Regions from separate parts of the Luteibacter sp. PvP120 genome, predicted to be linked through region 1. Evidence: riboswitches for the same ligand, from Rfam matches in the RefSeq annotation. Region 1 holds a riboswitch; the other holds the start of a gene.
The links. Region 1 has a riboswitch for cobalamin ahead of ACVKN3_RS03905 (CoA-acylating methylmalonate-semialdehyde dehydrogenase). Riboswitches for the same ligand answer to the same signal wherever they lie in the genome.

Region 2: it holds a riboswitch for cobalamin, as region 1 does, so the genes downstream of both, ACVKN3_RS17860 (ribonucleoside-diphosphate reductase subunit alpha) here and ACVKN3_RS03905 (CoA-acylating methylmalonate-semialdehyde dehydrogenase) in region 1, are expected to answer to the same signal.

The regions. Positions count from the first base shown of each region.
Region 1 is NZ_JBSRXP010000001.1:985,200-989,440, forward strand. It holds gene ACVKN3_RS03900 (acyl-CoA dehydrogenase family protein) at 1-458, opposite strand, end outside; gene ACVKN3_RS03905 (CoA-acylating methylmalonate-semialdehyde dehydrogenase) at 470-1,984, opposite strand; cobalamin riboswitch at 2,124-2,328, opposite strand; gene ACVKN3_RS03910 (LysR substrate-binding domain-containing protein) at 2,517-3,260, shown strand; gene ACVKN3_RS03915 (hypothetical protein) at 3,373-3,558, shown strand; gene ACVKN3_RS03920 (excinuclease ABC subunit UvrA) at 3,758-4,241, shown strand, end outside.
Region 2 is NZ_JBSRXP010000011.1:95,073-99,313, forward strand. It holds gene ACVKN3_RS17860 (ribonucleoside-diphosphate reductase subunit alpha) at 1-1,528, opposite strand, end outside; cobalamin riboswitch at 1,688-1,903, opposite strand; gene ACVKN3_RS17865 (hybrid sensor histidine kinase/response regulator) at 2,084-4,241, shown strand, end outside.

The DNA.
Region 1 (4,241 bases):
TGGTCGTCCTCGCGCACGGCGCGCGTCTGCAACGAGGCCGCATCGGAACCCGCGCCCGGCTCGGTCAGGCAGTACGAGGCGAGACGCGTGCCGCTGGCCAGCGGTTCGCCCCATGCCTGCAACAGTGCAGGCTGGGCGTAGGTGGTCAGCATCCAGGTCGCCATGTTGTGGATGCTGATGAAGGCGGCCGTGGAGGGATCGACCGCGGCCAGTTCCTCGAACACGATGGCCGCGTCCAGTCGCGTGAGGCCGGTACCACCCGCCGCTTCGTCCACATAGAGGCCACAGAAGCCCAGTTGGCCGGCCTTGCCGATGGCCTCGCGCGGGAAGATGCCTTGCGCGTCCCAGTGCGCCGCATGCGGCGCCAGCTCCGCCTGGGCGAAGTCGCGCGCCGCCTCGCGGAACGCATTCTGCTCGTCGCTCAGGCCCGCAGCCTGCACCGTCACCGGAATGTCCATGAGGGGCGCCCTCACTTCAGGCTGATGGTGGTGTTGACGCCGTGACCCGTGCCGCCGTCGTCGAACCAGCGCGAGGTGACCGTCTTGGTCTGCGTGTAGAACATGACCGCCTGCTTGCCGTACGGCCCCAGGTCGCCCAGCTTCGAGGCGCGCGAGCCCGTGAACGAGAACAGCGGCACCGGCACCGGGATCGGCACGTTGATGCCGACCTGCCCCACGTCGATGTCTTCCTGGAAACGACGCGCCGCGGCGCCGCTGCCCGTGAACAACGCCGTGCCGTTGCCGTTGGGGTTGGCGTTGACCAGCGCGATCGCCTCATCCAGCGTGTCCACCGTGAGCACGACGAGCACGGGACCGAAGATTTCCTCGTCGTAGATACGCATGCCTGGGCGCACGCCCGAGAAGATGGTCGGACCGACGAAGTTGCCCTGTTCGTAGCCCGGCACGCGGCAATCGCGGCCGTCCAGCTCCAGGGTGGCGCCTTCGGCCACACCGGCGTCGATCAAGGCGTGCACGCGATCGCGCGCCGCGCAGGAGATGACCGGGCCGACATCCGTACCGGCCTCGCTGCCCGCATTGATTTTCAATGTCTTCGCGCGGGCCACCAGGTCGGGCAGCCATTCGCGCGCGGCGCCGACCAGCACGGCCGTCGAGGCCGCCATGCAGCGCTGGCCCGCCGCGCCGAACGCCGCGCCGACCATCGCGTTGAGCGTTTGCTCGCGATGGGCGTCGGGCAGCACCACGGCGTGGTTCTTCGCGCCCATCATGCACTGCACGCGCTTGCCGGTCTGCGAAGCACGATGGTAGACATGGGTGCCGACGCGGGTGGAGCCGACGAACGACACCGCCTTGATCTGCGGGTGGTCGCAGATCGCGTTGACCACGTCCTCACCACCATGCACCACGTTGAGCACACCGCGGGGGATGCCCGCCTCCACCGCCAGCTCGACCAGGCGCATGGTCACCATCGGGTCCTGCTCCGACGGTTTCAGCACGAAGGTGTTGCCCGTGGCGATCGCCATCGGGAACATCCACAACGGAATCATCGCCGGGAAGTTGAACGGCGTGATGCCCGCGCACACGCCCAGCGGTTGCAGCAGCGTGTACGTATCGACACCGCCGGCCACGTTGTTGGCCAGCTCGCCCAGCTGCAGGTTGCCGATGGCCGCCGCGTGTTCCACCACCTCCAGGCCGCGGAACACGTCGCCTTCGGCATCGGGCAGCGTCTTGCCCTGCTCCGCCGTGAGCGTCGCGGCCAGTTCGGCCATGTGCTCGCGGATCAGTTGCTGGTACTTGAGGAAGATGCGCGCCCGCGCACCGATAGGCGTCTTGCGCCATGTGACGAAGGCTCGGCGCGCGGCGTCCACCGCCGCCTCGACTTCCGCGGGCGTGGCGAAGGGCACGCGTGCCAACACTACTTGCGTGGCCGGGTTGACCACGTCACGCCATTGCGTGGTGGTCGATTCGACGAACTCGCCGTCGATCAGCAGCTTTACCGTGGCGACATGGGTCGCGGCCGGGTTCATCTCGTTCATTGTCCAGTCTCCAGATCGCTCACCCGCGAAACCGGGCGTGCGAGGGACAAGACAAGTGATTCGAGACAACGGACGCCGCGTCGAGTCAGCTCATCCGGTTGCCCACCGCAACACCCGAGGAAGACACCGCATGCGATGTCTACCACGGGCCGGTCTCCGGGCTTGCGAGCGATGCGGCATGCATCAGCCCGACACCTTCCCGCGTTGCCGCAGTGGTTCTGAGTCGGGTTTTCTCGCCTACCGTTGCGGGGGCAGCGCCGGCATCGGACCGGCTTCCCGTTTCACCCTGCGCACCGGAATGGCGGCGGCAGGACACCTGTGGCCCATCGATTGTAGGCGGCGCAACGCATGGGGACACGCTGCGATGCAGTAAACGGCGGGGCTACGGCGTCAGGGCGTGGGGTCATGATCGGGCATCACCCCATCGCTCCGGGCGTGATGAGCGCAGCGACGTCACCCCGCCCATTGATGAATCCACGACATAGGACCAAGCGTGTTACCCCGCTTAATCGCTGGGTTGAGGGTGGCGCGCACCACGCGCAGCGTCTCGCCCACCGAGGCGGGCGAACGGCTGATCGGCAGCGTGGGGCCGCGCTTCGACGAGATCGAGGCGGAGATCGAGGCCCTGGGCGAGCTGCGCGAACGCCCGGCAGGCAACCTGCGCATCACCACCGCGGAGCATGCCGCGCAATCCATCGTCATGCCTGCGCTGGAACGGTTTCTGCCGCAGTACCCGGACATCCATGTCGAGCTGAGCGTCGATTACGGGCTGGTGGACATCGTGGCCGAGCGCTACGACATCGGCATCCGCCTGGGCGAGCACCTGGCCAGGGACATGATCGCCGTGCCGGTTGGCCCGCCCATGCGCATGGCCGTGGTCGCCACGCCCGGCTATTTCGAGCGGCGCACGCTCCCGCGCACGCCACAGGACCTGACCGGGCACAACTGCATCAACCTGCGCCTGCCGACCTATGGCAGCCTGTACGCCTGGGACTTCGAGAAGGACGGCCGCGAAGTGAAGGTGCGGGTGGAGGGCCAGTTGATCCTCGACGGCATGAACGCGATCGTCCGTGCGTCCCTGGCTGGCCTGGGCCTGGCCTGGGTACCCGAGGACGTGGTCTCGCGGCATGTCGAAGCGGGAGCGCTGGTGCGTGTGCTGGAGAACTGGTGCGAACCCTTCGCCGGCTATCACCTCTATTACCCCAACCGCCGACAGCCCGTGCCGGCCCTTACCTTGCTGGTGGATGCACTGCGTTACCGAGGCTGAATCGTCCACCAAACCTTGACATATGGCCGATTGACACCACCTCCTGTGTAGCCGAGGATCGTTTCAGGCCGCGCCCGGGTCCCGGTGTCGCGCAGCACGCAGGAGAAACACCATGAGCCAGCGCCACCTCATCCTCGCCGCATGGTTGGCCCTGGCCGTCGTGTCATATGTCGCCGGGTCGGTCACCGGAACACTGCTGCTCGTCGGTGCAGGCGTGGTCACGGAAACGCTGTTCTGGTTCAACCTGATGCAGCAGCGGCGCATGCAGCGCGTGCGTGTGGTTGCCCGTCGGCGCTGAGGTTGTCTGGATCGCCCGCATCGTGGGCTCCTACGTAGGTAGTCGGCGCAACGTGTACCTGTAGGAGCGGACGATGTCCGCGATCCACTCCCGCGACCACACACCCGCAAACACGCCCCCACACAACCCGCCCTACCTCCCCACGCAACAACACGCAATTTCACGTCACGGCAGATGATCCGGCGGCGATAATACGGGCATGACCCGACGCAACGCCCCGCCTACCATTCCCGCCAGTTTCCCTACGCCCACCGACACCCGCGGCTTCGTCCGCGTCCGTGGCGCACGCGAACACAACCTGAAAAACATCGACGTCGACATCCCGCGCGACGCCCTTGTGGTGTTCTCCGGCGTTTCGGGCTCCGGCAAATCCTCGCTCGCCTTCGGCACGCTCTACGCCGAGGCGCAGCGGCGCTATTTCGAATCCGTGGCCCCCTACGCGCGGCGCCTCATCGACCAGGTGGGCGTTCCCGATGTCGACGACATCGAAGGGCTGCCGCCGGCAGTGGCGCTGCAACAGCAACGCGGCACGCCAGGCACGCGCTCGTCGGTGGGTAGCGTCACCACGTTATCCAGCCTGGTGCGGATGTTGTATTCGCGCGCCGGCTCGTACCCGCCGGACCAGCCGATGCTGTTCGCCGAGGACTTCTCACCGAACACGCCGCAGGGCGCCTGTCCGCATT
Region 2 (4,241 bases), on a different contig from region 1:
CGTAATCGAACTGGCCGTCGACCACGTGGCGGGCCAGGTTCACCGAGCCGAGGTTGCACACGGCGGTCTCGCCTTCCGAGGTCACTTCCAGGATCTCGGTGCACAGGTTGGACAGGTGGATGACGTTTTCCGGACGGGCGGTCTGGTTGCTGGTGGCGTTGGAACGATCCTTGAAAGTCATCCAGCCGTTGCCGGTCTGCGCGAGCGAGCGCAGCATGCGGGCGTACAGCTCTCGCGCCTTGATCGACTTGACGGCCAGGCCCTCGGCCTCGGCCTTCTCGTAGGCGGCCTCGAAGGTGGCGCCCCAGGTGTCGACGAAGTGCGGCACGATCTTCGGGTCGAACAGCGACCAGTCGCCGTCGGTCTCGACGCGGCGCATGAACAGGTCCGGCACCCAGTTGGCCAGGTTGAGGTTGTGCGTGCGGCGCGCGTCGTCGCCGGTGTTCTCACGCAGCTCGAGGAATTCCTCGATATCCGCATGCCAGCTTTCCAGGTACACGCAGGCGGCGCCCTTGCGCTTGCCGCCCTGGTTCACCGCGGCCACCGACGCATCGAGGGTCTTCAGCCACGGTACCAGGCCGTTCGAATGACCGTTGGTGCCCTTGATCAGCGAGCCGCGCGAGCGGATACGTGAATAGGCCAGGCCGATGCCGCCGGCGAACTTCGACAGCTGGGCCACGTCGCCGTACTTGGCGTAGATGGACTCCAGCGCGTCCTGAGGCGAATCCAGCAGGAAGCACGACGACAGCTGCTCGTGCGCGGTGCCGGCGTTGAACAGGGTGGGCGAGCTGGCCAGGTATTCCAGCGACGACAGCATGCGATACAGCTCGAGCGTCTCGGCCACGTCGTTGCCGCCGAGGGCGCAGGCGATGCGCATGAAGAAGTACTGCGGCGTCTCGATGACGAAGCGGCGGGTCGGGTGGCGCAGCAGGTAGCGGTCGTAGACCGTGCGCAGGCCGAAGTATTCGAAGCGGCGCGAGCCGGCGGTGTCGATGGCATCGTTGAGCTTGCGCGCGTTGACCAGCACGAAGTCACGCAGGCGCTCGTTGAGGATGCCCAGCTCGAAGCCGGTGCTGATCGACTGCGAGAACGACTGGATGTCCTGGCCGGACACCTCCTTGTCGACGAAGGCGGCCAGGAGGCGCGCGGCCAGCTGGCCGTATTCCGGTTCCTCGGCGGTGAGCGCCGCGGAGGTGCGGATCGACAGCTGGTCCAGCTCCTGCGTGGTGGCGCCGTCGTACAGGCCGCCGATGGTCTTCAGCGCCACGCGCATCGGGTCGACCGCGAACAGGCCATCGGCGCTGCGGGTCACCGCGCGCACGATCTTGTTCACGTCGACGGCTTCCTGGCCACCGTTGCGCTTGGTGACGCGCATCTGGCCGGGGCTGTGCGGCGGCGTCAGCGCGAACGCCGGCGGCGGCTCGTTGCGGTAACCGGCAGCGGGTGCCTTGTCCGCCGGGGCGGGGGAGGTAACGGCCGTATCGGCTGCTTCGGTGCGCTCGCGCGCGGCGGATTCCATCGTGGTCATGTCAGGCGTGCCCCAGGGCTCGGTTCAAACTCCCGTTCCCTCGGACGGGGCTCGAAGCGGTGGGCCGGCGGAAAAGGGTCGCGTCGGAGCACGCCATCGGGGGCTCCGGACCGCGACGTGCCTCCCCGCGGAAGCCGTCACCACAAAAACCGACGCCTGGCGGGGCGACAGCTGTTGGCAGGTCTTCGGACTTCGTGGACGGGGACGCCTTTCGGGTCCGGCCTAGCCGTCGCTTCCCAATCCCAGGGGGACCAGTGCGTGTGACGGGTTCGTTTCCACTTACCGCTGCGGGGCAGTTCCGGATTTACACCGGATTCCCTATTAAGTCCGACGGGCAGTCGCGCCTCTTCGGACACCAACGGGACACACCATATAGCTGGTCCCCGGTACCGTCAACACAAGATGTAGGGTAAATGCGCTATGTGCTTGATCCGCCGGGAGTCATTTTTTTGCAACCCCCAGCGTGCCGATTTCCGCAGCGCGACATGACCGTTTCGTGAAGATGGCCTACACAAAGTGCAGGGCTTCGAACCTTTAACATCTGCGATCTGCCCCATGACCGCTCGCTCGATGCCATCTACGTTCGCGTTGCAGGAACACGCCCTGGTCACCCATGCGTTCGACGCACTGCCGTTCGGCTTCACGGCCGTGTCGGCGACAGGGGAACTCCTTTACGCCAATGCCTGGATGACCGCACGGCTTCGTGACGGGGCGGGGCAGGGCTTCCTGAACTGGTGGACGGACGACAGCCGGTCCCGCCTGACCGCCCTGCTGGCGGCTGGCGGTATCGAGGGGGTCCGCGATATCGGGCTGACGGCCGCGGACGGCACGGCGTGGCGGGTGTCCGTCGAGCCATGGCGGCGCCCGGTGGACGGCGAGCCCGTGTTCATGGTCGGCGTCTACCCGACCGTGGAGACGCCGGGGGATGCCGGCGGTGCCGAAGAGCGCCGCCTGGCCCTGATCGAGGTCAGCAACCTGCTGCGCGACCTGGAAGACCCGACGGACATCGCCTATCGGGTGGCCGAGGTGCTCGGCCGCACGCTACGGGTCAGCCGTGCCGGTTACGGCACGGTCGATACGGTGGCGGAAACCATCACCGTCGAACGCGACTGGAACGCCCCGGGCATCCAGACGATCGCCGGCGTGCTGAACTTCCGCGATTACGGCTCGTACATCGACGACATCAAGGCCGGGCGCACCGCCCTGGTTACCGATGCCTACCAGGACCCGCGTACCGTGAATACCGCGGATGCCCTGGCAGGCATCAGCGCCGTCGCCTTCATCAACATGCCGGTGACCGAGCGCGGTGGGGTGGTGGCGTTGCTGTACCTCAACCACGCCGACCCGCGTGAGTGGCTGGAGGAAGAGATCGCCTTCGTCCGCGAGGTAGGCAACCGCACCCGCGTCGCCGTCGAGCGGCGCCGTGCCGAGGGGGAGCTGCAGCAGCTGGCCCTGAGCCTGGAACGGCAGGTGGCGGAGCGTACTTCCGAGCGCGACCGTATCTGGCGCCTGTCCAGCGACATCCTGCTGGTTGCCGATGCGGACACGCGCCTGCTGTCGGTCAACCCGGCGTGGACCGCGATCCTCGGCTGGAGCGAGCGCGAGACCCTGGGCCGTTCGTACCTGGATTTCGTGCATCCGGAGGATACCGAACGCACGGGCGAGGAAACCGGGCAACTGGCCGACGGCGTGGCCACGCTGCGCTTCGAGAATCGCTATCGCACGGCCGACGGCGGCTTTCGCCAGCTGTCGTGGCGGGCGGTGCCCAGCGACGGCATGATCTTCGCCGTGGCCCGCGACGTCACGACCGAGCGCGCGCGCGACGCGGAACTGGATGCCGCCCAGGAGCAACTGCGCCAGGCGCAGAAGATGGATGCGATCGGCAACCTCACCGGTGGCGTCGCCCACGATTTCAACAACCTGCTGCAGGTGATCAGCGGCAACCTTCAATTGCTCGGCACCGACGTGTCGGGCAATGAACGCGCCGAGCGACGCGTGGCCAATGCCATGGCGGGCGTCACCCGCGGCTCGAAGCTGGCCGCCCAGCTGCTCGCCTTCGGTCGTCGCCAGCCGCTGGCGCCCAAGGTCGTCAACATCGGCCGCTTCGTGCGCGACATGGACGAACTGCTGCGCCGGGCGCTGGGCGAGGCGATCGAGGTGGAGACCGTGATCGCCGGGGGCCTGTGGAACACGCTGGTCGATCCGTCCAACGTCGAGAACGCGCTGCTCAACCTGGCGATCAATGCGCGCGACGCGATGGACGGCCAGGGCAAGCTCACGGTCGAGGCCGGCAACGCGTTGCTGGACGACAGCTACGCCAAGACCCACGGCGACCTTCGTCCGGGGCAATACGTGATGCTTGCGGTGACCGATACCGGCAGCGGCATGCCGGCCCACATCCTCGACAAGGTGTTCGATCCTTTCTTCACCACCAAGCCGGAAGGTCGCGGCACGGGACTGGGACTGTCGATGGTCTACGGCTTCGTCAAGCAGTCCGGTGGTCATATCAAGATGTACAGCGAACCGGGCGAGGGCACCACGGTGAAGATCTACCTGCCCCGGTCGATGCAGAGCGAGGATCGCATCGTGGCGATTGAAGAAGAAGCCATCCGTGGCGGTGACGAGACCATCCTCGTGGCCGAGGACGATGAAGCCGTGCGCGAAACGGTGGTGGGCATGCTCGCCGAACTCGGCTACCGCGTGCTCAAGGCAC